3 regions of the Thioalkalivibrio sp. AKL8 genome follow, and region 3 is predicted to be linked to each of the others. Evidence: predicted binding sites of a transcription regulator. Region 3 holds the regulator's gene; each other region holds the start of a gene.

Region 1 (7,126 bases), 320 kb from region 3:
TGCGCGGCGTGCCTTCCGAGGGAATGCTCTGCTCCGCTCGCGAGCTTGGCCTGGCAGATGATGCCGAAGGCCTGATGTCCCTGCCGGCGACGCTGGAGGCCGGCCAGGACCTGCGTGAGGCGCTGGGGCTGGACGACACCATCCTGGAAGTGGACCTGACGCCGAACCGGGCCGATTGCCTGGGCATGCGCGGGATTGCGCGGGAGTGCTCGGCATTGCTGGACCGGCCGCTGCATGCCCCGGCGATGCCGGGCGTGGACGTCGCCAACGATGCCCGGGTGAGCGTCGTCATCGAGAATCCGGAGGCCTGCCCCTTGTATGCCGCCCGGGTGCTGGAGGGCCTGGACGCCAAGGCCGCGACGCCGCTGTGGATGACCGAACGCCTGCGCCGTGCCGGGGTGCGCCCGCTGAGCGCGATCGTGGATGTGACCAATTACGTGATGCTGGAACTGGGCCAGCCACTGCATGCCTTTGATGCCGATCGCACGGGCGCCCCGATCCAGGTGCGCCAGGGCAAACAGGGGGAAACCCTGACGCTGCTCGGAGGCGACCAGACGGTGAAATTGTCGCCGCAGGATCTGGTCATTGCGGGTGATGACGTCCCCCTGGCGCTGGCCGGAGTGATGGGCGGCGCCGCCAGCGCGGTCGATGCCAGCACCACCCGCGTGATCCTCGAATGTGCGCATTTCGCACCGCGCGCCCTGGCCGGTCGGGCGCGGGCCCACGGGCTGCATACCGATGCCTCCCACCGTTTCGAGCGGGGTGTCGACCCGACCCTGGTCCCGCAGGCGATGGAACGCGCGACCCAGCTGCTGCTGGAGCTCTGCGGCGGACAGTGCGGCCCGGTCGAGCAAGTGGGTGAGACGCCGGCCTCCCATGCGGAACAGGCGATCGTCCTGCGCCCGGATCGTGTCCAGCGCCTGCTTGGGGTGACCCTAGAGGCTTCCGAGGTCGAGCGGATCCTGGAGGCACTGGACTGCCGCATCGAGACAAGCGAGAGCGGCTGGTCGGTACGCGCGCCGCGGGCCCGATTCGACCTCGAACGCGAGGAGGATCTGATCGAAGAGCTGGCCCGGGTGCACGGCTATGACGCCCTGCCGCAGACACTCCCGAAGCCGGTTGCGCCGGTGACGCCGGAGTCGGGTCTGCGGTCACTGCGCAACGGGCTTGCCCGCCAGGGCTTCCATGAGGTGATCAGCTTCAGTTTTATCGCTCGCGAGGCCGCCAGTGCGTTCTACCCGGACGTGGAGCCCCTGGCGTTGGCGAATCCCATTTCGTCCGATCTGGCGGTGATGCGCCCGGGACTGTGGTCCGGGTTGGTGACCACTGCCGCCTACAACCAGGCGCGCCAGCAATCGGACCTGCGTCTGTTCGAGCATGGCCTGCGCTTTGTTCCGGATGCGTCCGGTCTGCGGCAGGAGCCGCGACTGGCCGGCCTGCTTGGTGGGAGGGTGGCTCCGGAGGCCTGGGAAGGCGAGGCGAAGAAGGTCGATTTCTTCGACGCCAAGGGCACCGTGGAAGGCCTGTGCGAACGCGTCGCCGGCGCGCTCGGCTTTCGCGCAGAACGTCATCCGGCGCTGCATGACGGGCAATCCGCACGGGTACTGGTCGACGGGCAGCCGATCGGCTGGGTCGGGCGCCTGCACCCGGCGTTGTGCGAGCGCTTCGACGTGGAGCCGGTCTACCTGTTCGATCTGGACGCGACTGCCGTGGTGCAAGCCCCGGTGGCGCAGTTCTCGCCGTTGTCGCCGTACCCGTCCATCCGTCGGGATCTGGCGCTGGTGGTGGCCGAGTCGGTGGCGGCGGGCGATGTGCTGGCGGCCATCGACGAGCTTGGCCTGGAGATCCTTCAGGATGTTCGCCTGTTCGATGTGTACCAGGGCAAAGGCTTGAATCCGGACGAAAAAAGCCTGGCTTTGGGCTTGATTTTACGGGCTTTTGATCGCACCCTAGGCGAACAGGACGTGGCTGGCGTCACCGACGCGGTGGTGCAGCATCTCCAGGCCCGGTTCAACGCAACCTTGAGACAATAGCCGATGGCAGCTGTAACCAAGGCGGATCTCGCCGCCGCGCTAAACGAGGAACTGGGTCTCAACAAGCGCGAGGCCAAGGAATTCGTCGAGATGTTCTTCGAGGAGATGCGGCAGTCGCTGGAGACCGGCGAGGGCGTGAAGCTTTCCGGGTTCGGGAATTTCATCCTGCGCGACAAGAACCAGCGGCCAGGGCGCAATCCGAAGACGGGCGAAGAGATTCCGGTCTCCGCGCGTCGTGTGGTGACCTTCCGGCCGGGACAGAAACTGCGCGAGCGGGTAGAGAGCTATGCTGGAGGCGAGTAACCACCAGGAACTGCCCGCCATCCCGGGCAAGCGCTACTTCACCATCGGCGAAGTCGCGGAGCTGTGCCAGGTCAAGCCGCATGTGCTGCGGTACTGGGAGCAGGAATTCCCGATGCTGGAGCCGGTCAAGCGGCGCGGCAACCGCCGCTACTACCAGCGTCAGGACGTGATCCTGATCCGTCAGATTCGCGCATTGCTGTACGAAGAGGGCTACACCATCAATGGTGCCCGTCAGAAGCTCTCCGGCGACGAGGCCAAGGGTGATCGTCAGCAGGCCCAGCAGATCATCCAGGACACCATCTCCGAGCTCGAGTCGGTTCTGCGCGTTCTGCGCGCCTGAGGCTCCCTAGGGGACGCCCAGACGTCGTATTGATGCGATTCGCTGCGCTCGTCGCATCCTGCGGTGTCCTTCTGAACCCAACTCCAGTTCGAAATTTCCGCTCTGTAGGATGCGACGAGCGCAGCGAGTCGCATCAATGCGCCATTCTCGGTGTACGTGACACGAATGGTCCGCACGGATCTCGCTGCAATGGGGTGGCCGACGCTTTCGTGAAGGCGGGGAATCGGATATAGTTCGCGGCTTCGGGGCGTGGCGCAGTCTGGTAGCGCATCTGCATGGGGTGCAGAGGGTCGCAGGTTCAAATCCTGCCGTCCCGACCAAACAGGAACGATCAAAAAAGGCCGCTTCAAGCGGCCTTTTTTGTGTTCGGGGTTGCAGGTTGCGGCGTCGCCTGGGCTCAGGCTCAATCCATCGAGCGGCGGCGTGCCTCGCGCTGGTAATGGAGCAGGGCGATGTTGGTCTGGCGTTCCATCCACTGGGTCATGCCGACGATCTCGAAGCCCGCAAACTCGAAGCCATCACGTGTGCTGCGGCGACGGTTGGCCAGACGCAGGTTCCCGGAAAGGCGTTCCCTGACATCGGGGAGCAAGAGGTTCTCGAAGGCCAGGTTCGCCTGCTCCTCAAGCGCATCCAGGAGGGTGGTGGGCAGCTCGATGCACATGCCCTGGGCAGAGAGGTCGGCAACCTCGCCGATCACGGGATCCCTCCAGGCCTTCGCATGGAGTTCGATCTGAGGGCGCTGTGCCATCGGAATGTGCACGCGGAACGTTTCGCGGCGTTGCAGGTAGTGCAAAGTCTCCGGATAGGTGCAGACGTAGAGCGCGCCTTTTTGCTCCTGCTCGATGCGTGTTACGTGCGTGCCGAATCGCACTGCGACCCCGCGCAGCGCCGCGAATACGCGCAAGTCCATGCCGGCACGGACCTGCTGGTGCGCCCGAGGCGGGGTCAGCTCGTCGAGAAAGAGTTCCTTGGCGGCTGGGTCCAGACGGACCAGGGCCGAGGTGTACAGGGGGCCGTCGGTATCCACGCGAACGCTCACGACGGTGAGCTTGTGGTCGAGGTCCTTGAGGATGCCGGCAATCCGGTCCGGCTTGTCGACGGTATAGTCGGTGTCGTCCATGCGTCCGAAGTGTTAGGAAAGTGTGAGGACGCAAGGTACTGGTGGATGCCGCGAAAAGCCAGCCTCCACCAGGACCGGGCTCTCAGGCCTGGGTGATCTGGCGTCCGCCGCGGCTTCCGGGGCGGGCGCGGCCATACGGGTCGTAGGTGGCCGCGGGGCCGGTTTCCTCGCCGCGGAGGATCTGCATGGAGAGTTCCACGCGCTGGCGGTCACGGTCGATCAGGCGCGCATTGCCCTGATTCAGAGTGTCGCAGCGTTCGATGGACTGGCGCAGGGCTTGCCACAGGTCGTTCAGTACTACGCCATCGTCCATCTTCGAGAACAGGCGCGCGACGCCCTCGGGGCTGAAGGCCTCGCCGGCGGCCTCGACCAGGCCTTGCTGGTTGCGGGTCTCGGTTTCCAGCTCATGCAGCAGGGTCTGCTTGCCGGTCACCACGTCCTGCAGCGTATCGGGTTGGCGCGCTTCGACTGCGCGCGTCTCCTGTAGCAGGCTCTCTTCCAGCTGATGAGCCAGCCGGATTGAGGTCTCGAGCGAGCGTTGCAGTTTGTGGTGCGCGTCGGCATTCATGGGCGATAGACCGGGTTAGCGCAGCAGGCTTTCGAGGTCGATCATGCGATCGGCCAGCTGCTGGTTGTCCACCGGATAATTGCCGCTGGAGATCGCCTCGCGCAGTTCGGCAACGCGGGCGGCGTCGAAGGGTGCGGTGTCACCCGCGCCCGCCGCGGCATTCATCGCCTGGGCGGCCCCGGTGAGCGTGACCGAATCATTGTTTGGCGCCGATGCGTTACCGGAGGCCGGGGCACGGCTCGCCGTGTTGCCGGACTCGTCGCGACCCTTTACCCCGGGATTCTGGCTGTCGGGGCGCAGGCTGTTCGTGTTGAGGCCCTTGATATCCATGATGCCTTCCTGTCGTTGTAACTGTGCTGCAATTGTTTACGGCCAGCGGTGCTGAAACTGTAGGCCCCGGGGGCGGAAAAGTGTAACGGGCTTCACAGTCCGCTTCGAAAATCATCGGCGTGCCTGGTGTGGCGAGGCCTCAAAGCGCTACCCGGATGTGGCCGGAGGCCTGGATTTCGCCTTCGACGACGCGCCCGGAGGATGCGTTCTTGACGCGGATTCGCTCGCCCAGCGTCCCGTTCTCCAGCGCTTCGCCCTGCATGCGGATGGCGATCGAGCCGTTCTCTGCCAGGATGGTAACCCGCTGGCCGCGACTGATGATCTCGCGCGGGCTCACATGCTGGGTGCCGATGATCTGACCCGGGCGGATGCTGCGGCGGGTCTGTTGGCCGATCAGGGCATTCTTTTCCTCATGATAACTGCCGGCATGGCGCGAGGTCTCGATTCGCTGGAAACGCAGGTCGCCCGCCGAGAGGGTGTGCTGGCGCGGCAGGGTGCGGTTCGCAACCAGCACTTCGGCGTAACGTTCGACGGTTGCCGGCACGTATAACTGCCAGGTCACCGGGCCGGCACACTGGATATGGACAGCGGTGTTGCCGTCACGCCGCCCGCCGGGTGGGAAACGCGCTTCCAGGCCGTCCGTGCAGGGGGCGAGGCGCAGACGCTTGTCGAGCTGGCCAATCTCGATGGAAACATCCTCCTCGCTATCGGTAACGCCCAGTTCCTGAATCAGGAACTGCTCGGCGGCGTGACGGATGTCGTCAACCGGGTGCACTTCGGCCCGGACGCTGGTAGACAGCAGCACCAGGGTGAACAAGAGGGCGACTCCGGCAAGGAGACGCGGAAGGGTTCGCACGTTTGCGCTCGAGTCGATTGCGCTCGCTGGCGAGGCACCGGACCGGCCGCCTTTTTCCGGAACGAAGAGGGCCCCAACGCGAACGAGCGAACGGATCAGCGTCTCCCTGGAAGCGGAAGAAAATTCTGAAATGTGTCGGCGCTGGTTCATGTCGCGGTCCTGTTTTGTCCTGTCCTGCGCAGCCAGGTCGGTGCGGGCGTCGGACTGTGCGCGAATGGCTCGGGTTTGACGGATCTTGCGTCGTTGTCGAGCGAATCGCGTGCGGTTTCAGTACGCAAAAACATGCAGATGTCGTGCCAATGACTGATCATCCGGCGCCACGCGTGCATTCAAGGCCCGTCGCGGGCGGCCGTTATCACCATGAGGCGGCGCCAGCAGGCGCATGCGCGCGAATGCAAATGACAGGCCGGGGTTGCGCGGTGCACACTTGGCCTTTGAGGCCTGTCCGGTGCCTAGAGCAATCGGGGCAAGGAGAGCGGCACGATGAGTCAATTCATTGACGATGTGAATCAGCGAACCCAGTTGGTGGGGCAGAACCGCATGGAGCTGCTGCTGTTCCATCTGGGCGGGTCGCAGACCTTCGGGATCAATGTCTTCAAGGTCCGCGAGGTGATTCCGTCGCCACCGCTGCGTCAGATTCCCGGCTCCATGAGCGTGGTGCGCGGGGTGGCGTCGCTGCGTGGCGGTACCGTGCCGATCATTGACCTGGCGCGAGCGATGGGCCTGCGTGGCGCCGTCGGGGCGGTCGACAACGGGGAGCAGAAAGTGGTGGTCACCGAGTTCAATCGTTCGGTGCAGGGCTTCTGGGTGTCGGCGGTGGATCGCATCGTCAACGTGAACTGGCAGGATGTGAAATCGCCCCCGCGCGGAACCGGGCGCGAATCCTTCCTCGTGGCCGTCACGGAGATCGACAACAAGCTGGTCGAGATCATCGACGTCGAACGGGTGCTCTCCATCGTCAATCCGCTGCCCAGCGAGGTCTCGCCATCCATCCGCGAGAACGCCAGAGAGGCCAGCGGGCGCAAGGTCGTGATCGTCGATGACTCGGTGGTGGCGCGCAAGCAGATCGAGGGGGCGATCAAGGGCCTCGGTTTCGAATACGACGTCTTCAAGGATGGCCAGGAGGCACTGGATTTCCTTGAACAGAAGGCCGCGGAAGGGCCGGTGGGTGACCAGATCGAGATGGTGATCTCGGATATCGAGATGCCACGCATGGACGGCTACACCCTGACCGCGCGCATCCGGGACAACACCGCGCTGAAGGACCTGAAGGTGCTGCTGCACTCCTCGCTGAGCGGTGAGTTCAATACCGACATGGTCAAGCGCGCGGGCGCGGATGCCTTTCTCTCCAAGTTCAATCCCGATGAGCTGGCCAATGCCGTACTGGATCAGACCGGGCGCGAGAGTCAGCAGGCCGAATGACCGGTCGGGCGGAACCGCGTTGCCGCCCGGCAAGCCCGGAGCGGCGACGGGTGGCCGGAAGTCGGTGTGTATGGTGCCATGCGCGCGACGCCGTATACTCGATCCGATCTTCGGGATCACCCCGGTTTTCCGGCCAAGCGGCCCCGGTCAAGGA
Region 2 (7,126 bases), 420 kb from region 3:
CGCTAGCTGGCGTTGAGGGTGATCAGGAATTCGAGCAGGGCCTTCTGGGCGTGCAGGCGGTTCTCGGCCTCGTCCCAGACGACGCTTTGCGGGCCTTCCAGGACATCCGTGGAGACCTCTTCCTCCCGGTGGGCCGGCAGGCAGTGCATGAACAGGGCGTCGTCGTTGGCGAGCCGCATCAGGTCGGCATCGACGAAGAAGCCGGAGAAGGCCCGGCGCCGCGCGCTCTTTTCCTGCTCCTGGCCCATGCTCGCCCAGACATCGGTGACGACCAGATCCGCACCCTCGGCCGCGGCACGGGCGTCGCGCGTCAGCTCGAAGTGTTCCTGCGTGGTTTCGACCACGCTGGGCTCCGGGTCATAACCTTCCGGGCAGGCGGCGACCAGCTGGAAGTCCAGCTGGCGGGCCGCGTACATGTAGCTGTGGCACATGTTGTTGCCGTCGCCGATCCAGGCCACGCGCTTGCCACGGATGTCGCCGCGGTGCTCGACGTAGGTCTGCAGGTCGGCGAGCAGCTGCGCCGGGTGCTCCAGATCGGTCAGGCCGTTGATCACCGGGACCGAGGAGTGCTTGGCGAACAGTTCGATCTTCTCGTGCTCGTAGGTGCGGATCATCACGCAGTCGACCATGCGCGAGAGTACGCGGGCGGTGTCTTCGATCGGTTCGCCGCGGCCCAGCTGGGTGTCGCGCGGGGACAGGAACAGGGCGTTGCCGCCCAGCTGCTGCATGCCCACCTCGAACGACACCCGGGTGCGGGTGGAGGACTTCTCGAAGATCATGCCGAGCGTCTTGCCGCGCAGCAGGTCGTCGTGGTGCCCGCCCGACTTCAACTGCTGCTTGAGCTCGATCGCCCGTTGCAGCAGGGCACGGGTTTCATCCCCGGAGAGATCGAGGAACGAGAGGTAATGGCGAGGGTTCATGCAGAGACCTCCTTGGGGACAGACGATGACAGGAAGGCATCCACCAGGTCGGCTACGGTGGCGGCGATCTGTTCCACCTGGTCGTCGTCGATGATGAGCGGCGGCAGCAGGCGGATCACGCGGTCCGCCGTCACGTTCAGGATCAGGCCGCGTTCCAGGGCGGCCATCACCAGCTCGCCCGCCGGGCGGTCCAGCTCGACGCCGATCATCAGGCCGCGGCCGCGCACGGCGACGACGCCCGGGTGATCGCTCAGGCGGTCACGCAGGCGACCCAGCAGGAATTCGCCCTGGCGGGCGGCCTGTTCGCACAGGGCCTCGTCCTGCATCACATCGAGCACGGCCAGCGCCGCCCGGCACACCAGCGGGTTGCCGCCGAAGGTGGTGCCGTGCATGCCCGGACTGAACAGTTCGCGCGCCGCACCGGCGACCAGATTGGCGCCAATGGGGATGCCGTTGCCGAGACCCTTGGCCAGGCTGACCACGTCCGGCGTGATGCCCTCGTGCTGGAAGGCGAACCAGTATCCGGTGCGCCCGATGCCCGCCTGGATCTCGTCCAGCATCAGCAGCCAGTCCTTGCGGTCGGCCAGCTCGCGCAGGCGCCGCAGGTAGCCAGGGGGCGGGACATGGACCCCGCCTTCGCCGGTGACCGGCTCAACCAGGATTGCGACCACGTCGGGGTCTTCGGCCAGGGCCTCCACCGCATCGAAGTCGCCATGCGGGACATGCACGAAGCCCGAGACCAGCGGTTCGAACCCGGCCCGCACCTTGGGGTTTCCGGTGGCGGACAGCGTGGCCAGGGTGCGGCCGTGGAAGCTGCCCTCCATCACCACGATCTTGGGCTCGGCGATGCCCCGGGCGCGGCCGTGCAGGCGGGCGAGCTTGATCGCCGCTTCGTTGGCCTCGGCTCCGGAGTTGCAGAAGAACGCGCGGTCCATGCCGGCCAGCTTGCACAGACGCCGGGCCAGCTGTTCCTGCAGCGGGATGCGGTACAGGTTGGAGGTATGCACCAGCGTGCTGGCCTGGTCGCAGATGGCCTGGGCCACCTTGGGGTGGGCATGTCCGAGACCGCACACGGCAATGCCGGACAGGGCATCCAGATAGCGCTTGCCGTCGGTGTCCCACAGCCAGGCGCCTTCGCCGCGTTCAAAGGCGACGGGCAGGCGCTTGTAGGTGTTCTGCAGGGCGTCGTTCATTGGGTTCTCCGAAACCAAAGAGCCGGCGGAGGACCGCCGGCTCGATGAAAGGCGCAGCCGCATCATGCGGCCAAAGGCGCCTAGTATATAAACCCTTTGGGGTTTACTTCATCTGCTGGGCAGCAAAGTCCCAGTTGACCACGGCCCAGAAGTTCTCGAGGTACTTCGGGCGCGCGTTGCGATAGTCGATGTAGTAGGCGTGTTCCCAGACGTCGCAGGTCAGCAGCGGGGTCTTGCCGTCGCGCAGCGGGTTGGCGGCGTTGGAGGTGTTGACGATCTCCACCGAGCCATCACTGTTCTGCACCAGCCAGGTCCAGCCGGAACCGAAGTTGCCGACGGCGGATTCGTTGAACTTCTCCTTGAAGGCATCGAACGAACCGAAGGCGCTGTTGATCGCGTCCGCGAGCTTGCCGGAAGGTTCGCCGCCGGCGTTCGGGGCCATGCAGTTGAAGTAGAAGGTGTGGTTCCAGACCTGGGCGCCGTTGTTGAAGATGCCGCCGGCCGGGGCCTTCTTGATGATGTCTTCCAGCGAGGCATTTTCGAACTCGGAACCCGGCAACAGGCCGTTCAGCTTGGTCACGTAGGTCGCGTGGTGCTTGTCGTGATGGTATTCCAGCGTCTCGGCGGAGATGTGCGGCTCCAGCGCGTTCTTGGCGTAGGGCAGATCGGGCAGTTCGTAGGCCATGAAAGACTCCTTGTACGGTGTCGTGAGAAACTGAGGCGGCGTCGCACCCGAACCGGGAGCGACGCATAACGGGTTAACGATAGTCACGTTGCCCGGGCGATGCAATTCCCGATGATGCCGGTTGGTTTTCACCCCGGCGGATTTCCCACAAGACGAGGCGCATGGCGGATACCGACGAGACGGGGCAGGAAGGCGAAGCGGCGGTGGCGAAGGGCTCGACGGTGGACTGGCGCGCCCGGATCGGCCTGATGCTGGGCCCGGCGATCTTTGTGCTGTTCCTGCTGGTGCCAGCGCCGACGGGGTTCGATCCGGCCGCTTGGTGGGTGCTGGGGCTGACGCTGTTCATGGCGACCTGGTGGATCAGCGAGGCGTTGCCGCTGCCGGTCACGGCGCTGCTGCCGATCGCGATCCTCCCTGTCCTCGACATCACCTCCATGGAGAACGCGACCGCGCCCTACGCGAACCCGATCATCTTCCTGTTCATGGGTGGCTTTGCGATCGCCTTGGCGGTGCAACGCTGGGATTTGCACCGGCGCATGGCGCTGGCGATCGTGGCCCGTTCCGGGAATCGTCTGCACGCCCTGGTCGGGGCCTTCATGCTGGCCACGGCCGGGTTGTCCATGTGGGTCAGCAATACCGCGACCGCGGCGCTGATGCTGCCGATCGCCCTGTCGGTACTGGGCCTGATTGAACGTGGTGCATCGCCACAGGGGCCGGGGGCGAGTGCGGAGTCGCGGCGCCCGGCCCTGGCGTTGTTGCTGGGGATCGCCTTTGCCGCAAACATCGGGGGCATGGCGACCATTATCGGCTCGCCGCCGAACGCCCTGACCGCGGCCTATCTCGGGGATCGCCACGGGATGGAGATCGGGTTTCTGGAGTGGATGACCCTGGGCCTGCCGCTGGCGGCGATCCTCCTGGCCCTCGCGTGGTGGCTGCTGACGCGCTGGGTGTTCCCGGTGCACCGGATAGAACTGAACGGCCTGCGCGCCCTGCTGGACGAGCAGCGCGCCACGGTCGGGCGCTGGTCGACCGCAGAGAAGCGCGTGGCGGCGGTGTTCGTGCTGGTCGCGCTCGCCTGGCTGACACGGCCGCTGCTGGAGGGCTGGTTGCCCATCTCGCTGACCGATGCCGGCATTGCGATCCTGGGCGCCGGCTTGTTGTTCCTGATCCCCTCGGGTTCCATGGGGCAGCGCAGGTTGTTGGCCTGGGACAACACCCGCGAGCTGCCCTGGGGCGTTCTGCTGCTGGTCGGAGGCGGCCTGAGCCTGGGGGCGGCCATCGAGTCCAGTGGTCTGGCGGAGCTGGCGGCCGATGCCCTGGTGATCGCGCAGACCTGGCCGCTGATCCTGATCATGGCCGGGGTGGTGTTGCTGACCATGACGCTGAGCCACGTAACCAGCAATACGGCCACGGCCGCGACGTTGCTACCCCTGGTCACCGCGTTTGCGCTGAGCATGGACGTGCCGGTACTGATGCTGGCACTACCCGTCGCCTTTGCCGCTTCCGTGGCCTTCATGCTGCCGGTGGCGACCCCGCCGAATGCCATCGTGTTCGCCAGCAACCGCCTGCAGGTGCTGGACATGGTGCGGGGCGGGGCACTGCTTTCCGTGGTGGCGCTGGTGCTGATCAGCCTGGCGGTCTACGTCTTCGCCGAGGCCCTGCTGTTGTAGCTGCTGCGCGGATTCGTTCTGTGATGGCCGTGTCCCCGACGTTCTTGTGGGGATGAAAAGCCTTCCATGCTCAAGTTCTAGGATTCGCCGCCGCTAGGGAGGGCGAACGGCCCATTATTTTGCGAGCTGGCGCTGACCGGCGGACCGAAGGACGCACAGACATGTTCAACAATATTCGAATTGGCGTACGGCTCATGGTGGGCATCATCGGCGTGGTGGTCCTCGCCGTGGTGCTGACCCTGGTCGTGGTGATGAATGCCCTGGGTACGATGGCGGACAGGGCGGAGCAGCGTGAGCTGAACGACTTGGCTGGCCAGTTGCTGGACCGGCTGGACCAGGAGTCGGCGCGCGCGACCGCGATGGCGGAGACCGTGGCGCGCATCCCGGATGTGCAGGAGGCCATGGCCAATGGGGATCGCGATCGGTTGGCCGCACTGACCGTTCCGAGTTTCGAGTCCCTGAGCGCCGATTACGGCGTGCGCCAGTATCAGTTCCACACGCCGCCGGCGACCTCCTTCCTGCGCGTGCATCGCCCGGATCGTTATGGCGATGACCTGTCCGGTTTTCGCCAGACGGTCGTCGACACCAACGACCGCCGGGCCCCGATCTCGGGCCTGGAAGAGGGCGTGGCCGGCTTGGGAATCCGCGGCGTGGTCCCGATCGCTCACAACGGGGAGCACGTGGGTTCGGTGGAGTTCGGGCTGTCCTTCGGCGACCCCTTCTTCGAGCAGTTCACCGAGGAGTTGGGAGCGCCGGTCGCGCTCTACCTGCGCGATGAGGGACGGTTCAACCGCTTTGGCGGGACCATCGAAGGCGAAGCGACCTTCAATGCGGCCGAGATGCGCGAAGTGCTCCAGGGCGAGCGTCTGGTGCGCAACGTGACCTACCAGGGCGAGCCGATGGCGGTGATTGCCCGGCCGGTGCGCGATTTCTCCGGCGATGCGGTGGGTGTGCTGGAACTGATGGTGGACCGCAGCGCCTACGTGACCATGACCCGCAACGCCACCGGCACGGTGGTCATGGTCGGCGTGATTGCGGTGGTTCTCGGCGCGCTGCTGGCCTGGTTCCTGACCCGCAGCATCGTGCGCCCGCTGTGCCAGACGGTGGAGCGTCTGGACGACATCGCCAGTGGCGAGGGTGACCTGACGCGCCAACTGGAGGTGTCCGGCCGGAACGAGCTGGGCGATCTGGCGGTGGTGTTCAACCGCTTTGTCGAGAAAATTCGCGTGTTGATCCAGCAAGTGGCGGCGGGTTCCGATCAGGTCGCTGCCGCGTCCAACGAGCTGTCCGCGACCAGCGAGGAGACCAACGAGCAGGTGCGCCGCCAGAAGGCGGAGACCGACCAGGTCGCCACGGCGATGAACGAGATGACCGCCACCGTGCAGGAAGTCGCCCGCAATGCCGCGGATGCGGCGGCGGCCGCCCAGGCTACGGACCAGGACGCCGTGGCCGGTCAGCAGGTGGTGCAGAAGACGGTCACCGCGATCAACGGCCTGTCCAGGCAGGTCGACAATGCGGCCGAGGTGGTCACCCGCCTGTCGCAGGATGCCGAGCAGATCAACAAGGTCCTCGAGGTGATCGGCGACATTGCCGACCAGACCAACCTGCTGGCGCTGAATGCCGCGATCGAGGCGGCCCGCGCTGGCGAGCAGGGCCGCGGCTTCGCCGTGGTGGCCGACGAGGTACGCACCCTGGCCAGCCGGACGCAGGACTCGACGCACGAGATCCAGCAGATGATCGAGCGGGTCCAGAGCGGTACGCGCGAGGCGGTGCAGGCGATGGAAGATGGGCGTTCCAAGGCCCACGAGAGTGTCGAGCAGGTGAACCTCGCCGGCGAATCGCTGAACGCGATCACCCAGTCGGTGACCCGCATCAGCGACATGAACACGCAGATCGCCAGCGCCGCCGAGGAGCAGTCCACCGTGGCCGAGGAGATCAACCGCAACGTGGCCAACATCACCGAGGTGCTGGACCAGACCGCGGCGGGCTCCGAGCAGATCCGCAATGCCTCGGAGGAGCTGTCCAAGCTCGCGTCCCAGCAGCAGGAGCGCGTGGGTCAGTTCAAGGTCTGATACTCGACCCGATGGTGTCGAGCCCGCCTCCCTGTTCGGGGAGCGCGGGCTTTTTTATGCGTGTGGGGAAAAGGGCTGTTTCACCACGAAGTCGACGAAGACACGAAGAAGGGCCAGGTCAAGGGCGATTGGACCACGGAGGACACAGAGGACTGGGGGAAGGGCTGGGGAGGAACAGGTCGGATGATGGCCGTACGACGTCAGACGACACTCCGATCGTGATCTTTCGTCACTGTCCTTGCCGTTCTCTGTGACCTCTGTGGTTCAGGCCTTTTACCCGTCTTCGTGCCTTCGTCGGCTTCGTGGTGAATAAAGGCCCTTACTGAGCGGGAAAGAGGCGTTCGCCGTTTTCGAAGGCAATGGCGCGGGCGACGTTGTCGGGCAGCTGGTCGAGCCAGGCGCGGGTCTCGTCTTTCAGGTGGGTGTACTGTTCCCAGCGCGTGGTGGTGAAGGTGTCCACGCCGATCATGAAGCGATCCGGATGGGTGAGGAACAGCTCGAACCAGGCGTCGTCGATCTGACCACCGGGGTTGATGCGCGGGTTGCGCATGGACAGGTCCATGTTCATGCGCGGGTGGCGCTCGAG
Region 3 (7,126 bases):
TCGGCGGGGGTCGGGTCCACTCCGGAACGCAGATCCCCGAACATGACGTTCAGGGAGTCCAGCACGCGGAGCATGGTGTCCATCAGATGGCTATCGGCACGGCGTTCGCCGTTGCGCAGCAGATTGAAGACGTCCTCGGCGTGATGACACACCGTCACCAGCGCATCCAGGCTCAAGAACCCGGCGCCCCCCTTGATGGTGTGGAAGCTTCGAAAGACCGCATTCAACAGATCCCGGTCGTCCGGGTTCTGTTCCAGGTCGATGAGTTGCTCGTTGAGCCCCTCCAGCAGTTCCCCGGCCTCGATCAGGAAGTCCTGAAGGATCTCGTCATTGGGGTCGATGGCCATTCAGTCTCTCCGGTCCCGTGGCGCCAGTCGTATGGGGGGCACTGCTAGAAGCCCAGGCTTGATAGCAGATCGTCCACCTCGTCCTGTCCTTGAACGACATCTGCGCTGGAATCTTGAGTCTTGGGCACACTGGGGCCGTGACCCTTGCGGTCCGCCTCGCGGTCTTCTTCGCCACGATCCAGGGACGCCTCGGCCGCTTCGACCTGCTCCATGCGCCCGCTGGAGAGCCGAATCAGGGTAACGAGGTTCTCTTCGAGGTCAGTCACCAACTGGATCACCCGGCGAATCACCTGGCCGGTAATGTCCTGATAACTTTGTGCCATCAGCACCTCGGAGAGCAGCCGCCGCAACTCCTCGGCGTCCTCGCCCGCCTGCCCGAAGAAGCTGTCCAGCTCACGCGCGAAATCGCGGAATTCGTCCACCGAGAGCTGCCGGTTGCGAAACCGCGTCCATTTGGCGGTCAAGTCGGCCGCCTGCTGGCTGAACGACTCGGCGATCGGCAGGCTCGACTCGATGGCGCCCATCGTGGCGTGCGCGGCCTGCTCGGTCATGGTGACCACGTAGTTCAGGCGTTCCTTCGCATCCGGGATCTCCGCCTGCGTCAGCTCCACCAGACGCGAGTCCCCACGGAAACTCTGCAAGGCCTCGTGAAGGTCGCGCGTCAGCTTGCCCAGTTCATCGAAGAGCTCGCGGTCGTAAGGACGCGCAAGATCCTGCACCAGCGCGCGCGCCGCCGCGTCGTCGCCCGCCTCGAGCGTCTGCACCAGTTGTCGGGCCAGCTCGAGCTGGCCGTCGCGTGGGGGGTGTTCCTGTTCAGTCATGAGGAGCCTCTTGCTGGTACGGCGCCGAAGGAGCCGGGTCACGCCCACCCGCGCAAGCGAGACGGACGTCGTCCGTATTCACCACCGGGCGATCCTTAGCCCTGTGCTTCAATACGTTCGAAGATCTTGTCGATCTTTTCCTTCAGCGTTTCGGCGGTAAACGGCTTGACCACATAACCGTTCACACCCGCCTCCGCGGCCTCCACGATCTGGTCGCGCTTGGCCTCGGCCGTCACCATCAGCACCGGCATCGACTTCAGGTTGGCATCCGCCCGGACGGCCTTCAGCAGGTCGATGCCCGGCATGTTGGGCATGTTCCAGTCGGTAATCAGGAAGTCGAAATCACCATTTTGCAGCATCGGCAGCGCGGTGCTGCCGTCGTCGGCTTCCTGCGTATTATTGAAGCCAAGATCGCGCAAGAGGTTCTTGATAATGCGCCGCATCGTGGAAAAATCGTCCACGATGAGAATTTTCATTCCCTTGTCCACACGTCACTCCGGGATTCGTAAGGTGAGTTTTAGAATAACTGCAAAGCCGCGCCGTCTTCGAGCCACGACCCCATGCGCGCGCGCAGCCGAATGACCGCCTGGCTGCGAATCTGGCTCACGCGCGACTCGGTCACGCCCAGAACAGCCCCGATCTCGCGCAGATTCAGTTCTTCGGTGTAATACAGCGAAAGCACCAGGCGTTCGCGTTCAGGCAGATCCCCAAGGGCCTCGGCCAACTCCTCGCGAAACTCGCCAGCCTCAAGGCTACGCGACGGCGAGACTTCCTGCCCCTCGATCACGCGATCGGCCCCGTCATCCCCGCCACCCAGATCGTCCAGTGCAAACAGATGGGCCCCGGCGTGGTCCTTGAGCATGTCGTAATAGTCATCGATAGGCACGTCCAGCTCGGCCGCCACCTCGCTCCCACGCGCCGCACGCCCCTCGCGGGCCTCGACACTCTGGATCGCGGCGGCAATACGCCGGCTGTTGCGATGCACCGAACGTGGCGTCCAGTCACTGCGACGCAACTCGTCGATCATCGCGCCGCGGATGCGGATTCCGGCGTAGGTGGCAAAGGTCGCCCCCTGCCCGCCCTCGAACTGCCGCGCCGCCTCCAGCAGACCGATCATGCCGGCCTGGATCAGGTCATCGACCTGGACCGAGGCCGGTAGACGGGCCATCAGGTGGTGCGCAATGCGATGCACCAGTTCAACGTGATCGGCAATCAGCTTCTCGTGTCCACCGGTCGCGGTGGACGTCGCCTGGTAGCCGGAAAGGCGATTACGCGTCGTCATCATGCGCTCTGCAGCATTCGTTCCACGAAGAACCCGACGCCCCCGTGGTCACCCCCACCGACTGGCCAGCGATCCACCGTGTGTGCCAGGTCGGCAAACGCCTTGCCAGCCGGACTGCCGGGATACTGCTGAACCACCGGCGCCCTTTTCTGCACGGCCTTGCGCAGATGTTCGTCCATGGGGATATAGCCGGCCAGGTCCAGGACCACCTCCGGCAGGTACTTGCCGCAGACGGTATTGAGTTTCTGCATCAGCCGCTCCGCCCCCTCGCGTCCGCTGACCATGTTCGTGACCATGCGGAAACGCCGCAGGCCGTGGTCACGGTGCAGCACCTTGATCAAGGCATAGGCATCGGTAATCGAAGCCGGCTCGTCGCAGACCACCACCAGGGTCTCCTGTACCGCCCGGCAGAACGAAGTCACCGACTCCTGCAGGCCTGCGGCGGTGTCCACGATCAGGACATCCAGCGGCCTGCGGTAGGCGCTGAAGGCATGGATCAGCCCTGCGTGCTCCGCCGGCGTGAGGTTCGCCATCGCCGCGATACCGGAGGCCGACGGGACCACCTTCACCCCGTCCGGCCCCTGGACCAGGACATCGTCCAGGCTGTCCACCGCGCCGGTCACCAGATCATGCAGGGTGCGCTCCGGGCGCATCCCGAGCAACAGGTCCACGTTGGCCAGGCCCAGATCCGCATCGAACAGCATCACCTCGCGGCCCAACCGGGCCAGGCCGACCGCCAGATTGACCGACACGTTGGTCTTCCCGACCCCGCCCTTGCCCGACGCGACCGCAATGACCTTCAACGGCTTGTTAGTGCGTGGCATAACGCCCCTTTCCAACCGGCTGAATCAGTTCCAGTGTTGCCGGCTCGGTCCCCTGCGCCGGGCGCAGCGGCGCGCGCGAGCGTCGCGGCGGTTCCATTTCGGCCAGCCGTTCGGCAGCCCAGGTCTCACGGGCATTGCCACCCGCCCGCGCGCCCTCCGCGTCGTCGTCCAGCGCCAGGCGGGTCAGATACCCCGTATCAACCCGGTGAAAATCCTCGGCGATGCGCTGGCCATCGCTCACGAACCCAAGTCCCAGGTGCTGATCCAGCAGGACCGACAGGACCTCGCCCAGCTGTTCTGCCTCGTCCAGCTTGGTCAGCACCAGCGCCGAGGGATCCGCCTTGCGAAACGCGTCCAGCACCCGCCGCAACGTACTGCCCTGGGTCGTGGCCGACACGACCAACCAGCTCTCGGCGCGGATATCCGGCGGCAGATGCGCGAACAGCGACTCCTCCTCCACCGTGCGCGGCGCCTGCCCAGCAGTATCCACCAGGATCAGGTGGCCATCGTCCACGCGCCGCGCCAGATCGCGCAGTTCGCGCGCATTCTGCAACACGCGCACCGAGATCCCCGCCATCTGGGCGAAGGCTTGCAACTGCCGTGTTGCACCGATGCGCTGGCTATCGAGGGTCACCAGCGTAACCGAATCCGGTCCCATCCGACGGATCTGGCGCAACGCGATCCGTGCCAGCGTGGTGGTCTTGCCGACACCGGTCGGACCCACCATCGCCAGCAGCCCACCCTCGTCCAGGATCGCCGGGCGATGCGTGGCAATCGCGCCCGAAAGCCGCGCGCGGAGACGCTCCCAAGCCTGCTCGGGGGAGCTGTCATCGAGGATGCTGCCCGCCAGGCTGCGCGCCAGCGATTCACTAAAGCCGCGGTCGATCAGGCGGACCTTGCATTCTGCCGCCAGCGGATGACGGGCCGCCCAGCGAGCCTCGTCACTCTCCGCATACTGACGCGTCATCAGGCTGCGCAGGTCACGCAACTCCTGGCGCATCGCGGTGAGCTCGGGATCGGCCGGCCAGGAAGGGGCCGCCGAATTCGGGGCGCGGTCGGCAGTACGCGCCTCGCGGGCCGGCTTTGCAGCCTCCGGCTCGCGCACCGGCTCCGAGGACTCGCCATCCTCCAGGGCGGCGACCACCTCCAACCAGCCATCCACCCGGCGACTGGAGAGGATCACGGCATCCTCTCCCTGTTGTTCGCGCACCTGACGCATGGCGTCGCGCATGTCCCGGGCCCGATATCGTCTGACATTCATGCTTTGATCTCCTGCGCCGCTCGCGCGGCGGAACCCCTATGTCTCATGCGGACTGCTTCGCCGTTTCTTCCTGACCGACCGTGGCCACTACCCGAATCCGCCGGTTGTCGGGGATCTCGGTAAACGCCAGGACGGTCAGGCTGCGAACCGCGCCGCGCAACCAGCCGGCAATCCAGGAACGGATCTCCGGTGCCACCACCAGGATCGCCGCTTGACCGGCTGTCTCCTGGCGGCGCGCCGCGTCCGCAACCGAACGCTGCAACCGTTCCGCCAGCCCGGGCTCCAGTCCAACCGTGCCACCCGAGCTGCCCTGCAGGGACTTATGCAAGAGCTGTTCCAGCGATGGGTCCAGGGCAATCAGTGGCAGCTCATCCTCCGGTCCCACAAGGTCCTGGACGATGGAGCGCGCCAGCGCGACGCGCACCGCTGCGGTCAAAGTGCCGGGATCCTGACTCTTCACCCCGTCGTCTGCCAGGGTTTCGGCGATCGTGCGCAGGTCGCGGATCGAGACCTGCTCGGCCAGCAGGTTCTGCAACACCTTCAGCACGATCGAAAGCGACAGCGTCTTGGGCACGAGGTTCTCCACCAGCTTCGGCGAATGCCGCGCCAGCTGATCCAGCAGGTGCTGTGCCTCCTCGTGCCCGATCAAGCGGTGGGCGTTCTCTCGGAACACCTGCGACAAATGCGTCGCAATCACCGTGGAACAGTCGACTACGGTATAGCCGGCGCCCTGGGCCTGGTCGCGATCCGACGGGTCGATCCACAGGGCATCCAGGTTGAAGGTCGGGTCCTTGGTCGGGGTACCCGGGACGGTGCCGAAGACCTCGCCCGGATTGATCGCCAGTTCGCGATCGGGAAACACCTCGGCCTCCGCCACAGTGACGCCCAGCAGGCTGATCCGGTAGGCGTTCGGGCTCAATTCCAGGTTGTCGCGGATATGCACCGGCTGCAGCAGGAAGCCGAGCTCCTGCGACAGCTTGCGGCGCACGCCCTTGATCCGGCCCATCAGCTGGCCGTCCTGGGTGCGGTCCACCAAGGGGATCAAGCGGTAGCCGACCTCGAGGGAGACCAAGTCCACCGGCGGGACATCTTCCCAGGTCAGGTCGCGATCCTCCGAACGAGCCCCGCCTTCGTCTTCCTGCGGGATGCGCTCCACTTCCACCTCGGCCTCGCGGCTCCGGCGCTTGAGCAGGTAGGCCCAGCCAAAGATCAGCGCCGCCAGCCCCAGGAACACGGCGTTCGGCATGCCCGGCACGACGCCCAGCGCGCCGATCACCCCACCGGCGACGTACAGGACCCGCGGGTTGGAGAACATCTGCCCGTACACCTGCTGGCCCATGTCCTGGCTGCTGGTCACGCGGGTCACAATGATCGCGGTGGCGGAGGACAGCACCAGCGACGGGATCTGGGCAACGATGCCGTCGCCGATGGTCAGCAACACGTAGTTGGTCGCGGCATCGCCGATCGACATGCCGTGCTGCACCGCACCGATGGTGAGCCCGCCGATGATGTTTACGAACAGGATCAGGATCCCCGCGATGGCATCGCCGCGGACGAACTTGGAGGCACCGTCCATGGAGCCGTAGAAGTCCGCCTCGCTGGCGATCTCCTCGCGGCGCTTGCGCGCCTCTTCCTGAGTCAGGATGCCGGCGTTCAGGTCGGCGTCGATCGCCATCTGCTTGCCGGGCATGGAATCCAGGGTAAAGCGGGCGCTGACCTCGGACACACGCCCGGCCCCCTTGGTCACCACCACGAAGTTGATGATGATCAGGATCGCGAACACCACCAGCCCCACGGTGTAGTTGCCGCCGACCACGAAGTCGCCGAAGGCCTGGATGACCTTGCCGGCGGCATCCGTGCCGGTGTGGCCTTCCAGCAGGATCACTCGGGTGGAGGCGATGTTCAGCGCCAGACGCAGCAGCGTGGCGACCAGCAACACGGTCGGGAAGACCGCGAATTCCAGCGGCCGCGGGGTGTACACCGCAACCATGATCACCACCAGCGACAGCGCGATATTGAAGGTGAACAGCACGTCCAGCGCCAGCGGCGGCAACGGCAGCACCATCATCGAGAGCATCGCGATCAGCAGGATCGGCGCCCCCAGCCCCCACTTGCCCACGTTACCCAGACGGTCAAAGAAGGCCATTATTGATCCCTCCTCTGGCCGCGCTGCTTGTCAGGATCCAGATAGTCCTCGGGCACCGGCAGGTCATCCGGCATCTGCGCGTCGGCATCGGCCCGCTTGAGCTGGTAGACGTACGCCAGGATGCGGGCCACGGCCACGAACAGACCGTTGGGCACTTCCTGGTTCAGATCGGTGGTGAAGTAGATGGCGCGGGCCACGCGCGGAGCCTCGACGCGGATGATCGCGTGTTCGTCCCCGACTGCACGGATCGAGGCGGCCACCTCGTCGACGCCCTTGGCCACCACCTTCGGCGCTGCCATGCGCGAGGCCTCGTAGACGATAGCCACGGCATAGTGGGTCGGGTTGGTGATGATCACGTCGGCCTTGGGGACCTCCTCCATCATTCGCCGCTGCGCCATCTCCTGCTGCAACTGGCGGATCTTTTGCTTGACCTCCGGCTTCCCGT

The links. Region 3 encodes FliA, which starts transcription of late flagellar genes. Its sites were predicted from a motif close to GCTAAAGTTNNNNNNNNNNCNGCCGATA; they were not measured.
Region 1: flgM (flagellar biosynthesis anti-sigma factor FlgM) is a predicted target of FliA. The motif match lies at 4,731-4,758, and genes of this name have one in related genera.
Region 2: G335_RS0109390 (methyl-accepting chemotaxis protein) is a predicted target of FliA. The motif match lies at 4,537-4,564, and genes of this name have one in related genera.

Annotation. Positions count from the first base shown of each region.
Region 1 covers NZ_AQYF01000009.1:110,683-117,808, forward strand. Annotated here, with positions in the region: gene pheT (phenylalanine--tRNA ligase subunit beta) at 1-2,033, shown strand, start outside; gene G335_RS0109860 (integration host factor subunit alpha) at 2,037-2,336, shown strand; gene G335_RS0109865 (MerR family transcriptional regulator) at 2,320-2,676, shown strand; tRNA gene G335_RS0109870 (tRNA-Pro) at 2,920-2,996, shown strand; gene G335_RS0109875 (flagellar brake protein) at 3,080-3,796, opposite strand; gene G335_RS0109880 (flagella synthesis protein FlgN) at 3,879-4,364, opposite strand; gene flgM (flagellar biosynthesis anti-sigma factor FlgM) at 4,380-4,694, opposite strand; gene flgA (flagellar basal body P-ring formation chaperone FlgA) at 4,834-5,511, opposite strand; gene G335_RS0109895 (chemotaxis protein CheV) at 6,034-6,972, shown strand.
Region 2 covers NZ_AQYF01000009.1:4,632-11,757, forward strand. Annotated here, with positions in the region: gene argF (ornithine carbamoyltransferase) at 3-920, opposite strand; gene G335_RS0109375 (acetylornithine transaminase) at 917-2,113, opposite strand; gene G335_RS0109380 (superoxide dismutase) at 2,217-2,798, opposite strand; gene G335_RS0109385 (DASS family sodium-coupled anion symporter) at 2,960-4,468, shown strand; gene G335_RS0109390 (methyl-accepting chemotaxis protein) at 4,630-6,540, shown strand; gene G335_RS0109395 (amidohydrolase family protein) at 6,860-7,126, opposite strand, start outside.
Region 3 covers NZ_AQYF01000009.1:429,582-436,707, forward strand. Annotated here, with positions in the region: gene G335_RS0111375 (chemotaxis protein CheA) at 1-347, opposite strand, end outside; gene G335_RS0111380 (protein phosphatase CheZ) at 392-1,168, opposite strand; gene cheY (chemotaxis response regulator CheY) at 1,264-1,644, opposite strand; gene G335_RS0111390 (RNA polymerase sigma factor FliA) at 1,686-2,453, opposite strand; gene G335_RS0111395 (MinD/ParA family protein) at 2,450-3,274, opposite strand; partial or broken gene flhF (flagellar biosynthesis protein FlhF) at 3,443-4,535, opposite strand; gene flhA (flagellar biosynthesis protein FlhA) at 4,579-6,681, opposite strand; gene flhB (flagellar biosynthesis protein FlhB) at 6,681-7,126, opposite strand, start outside.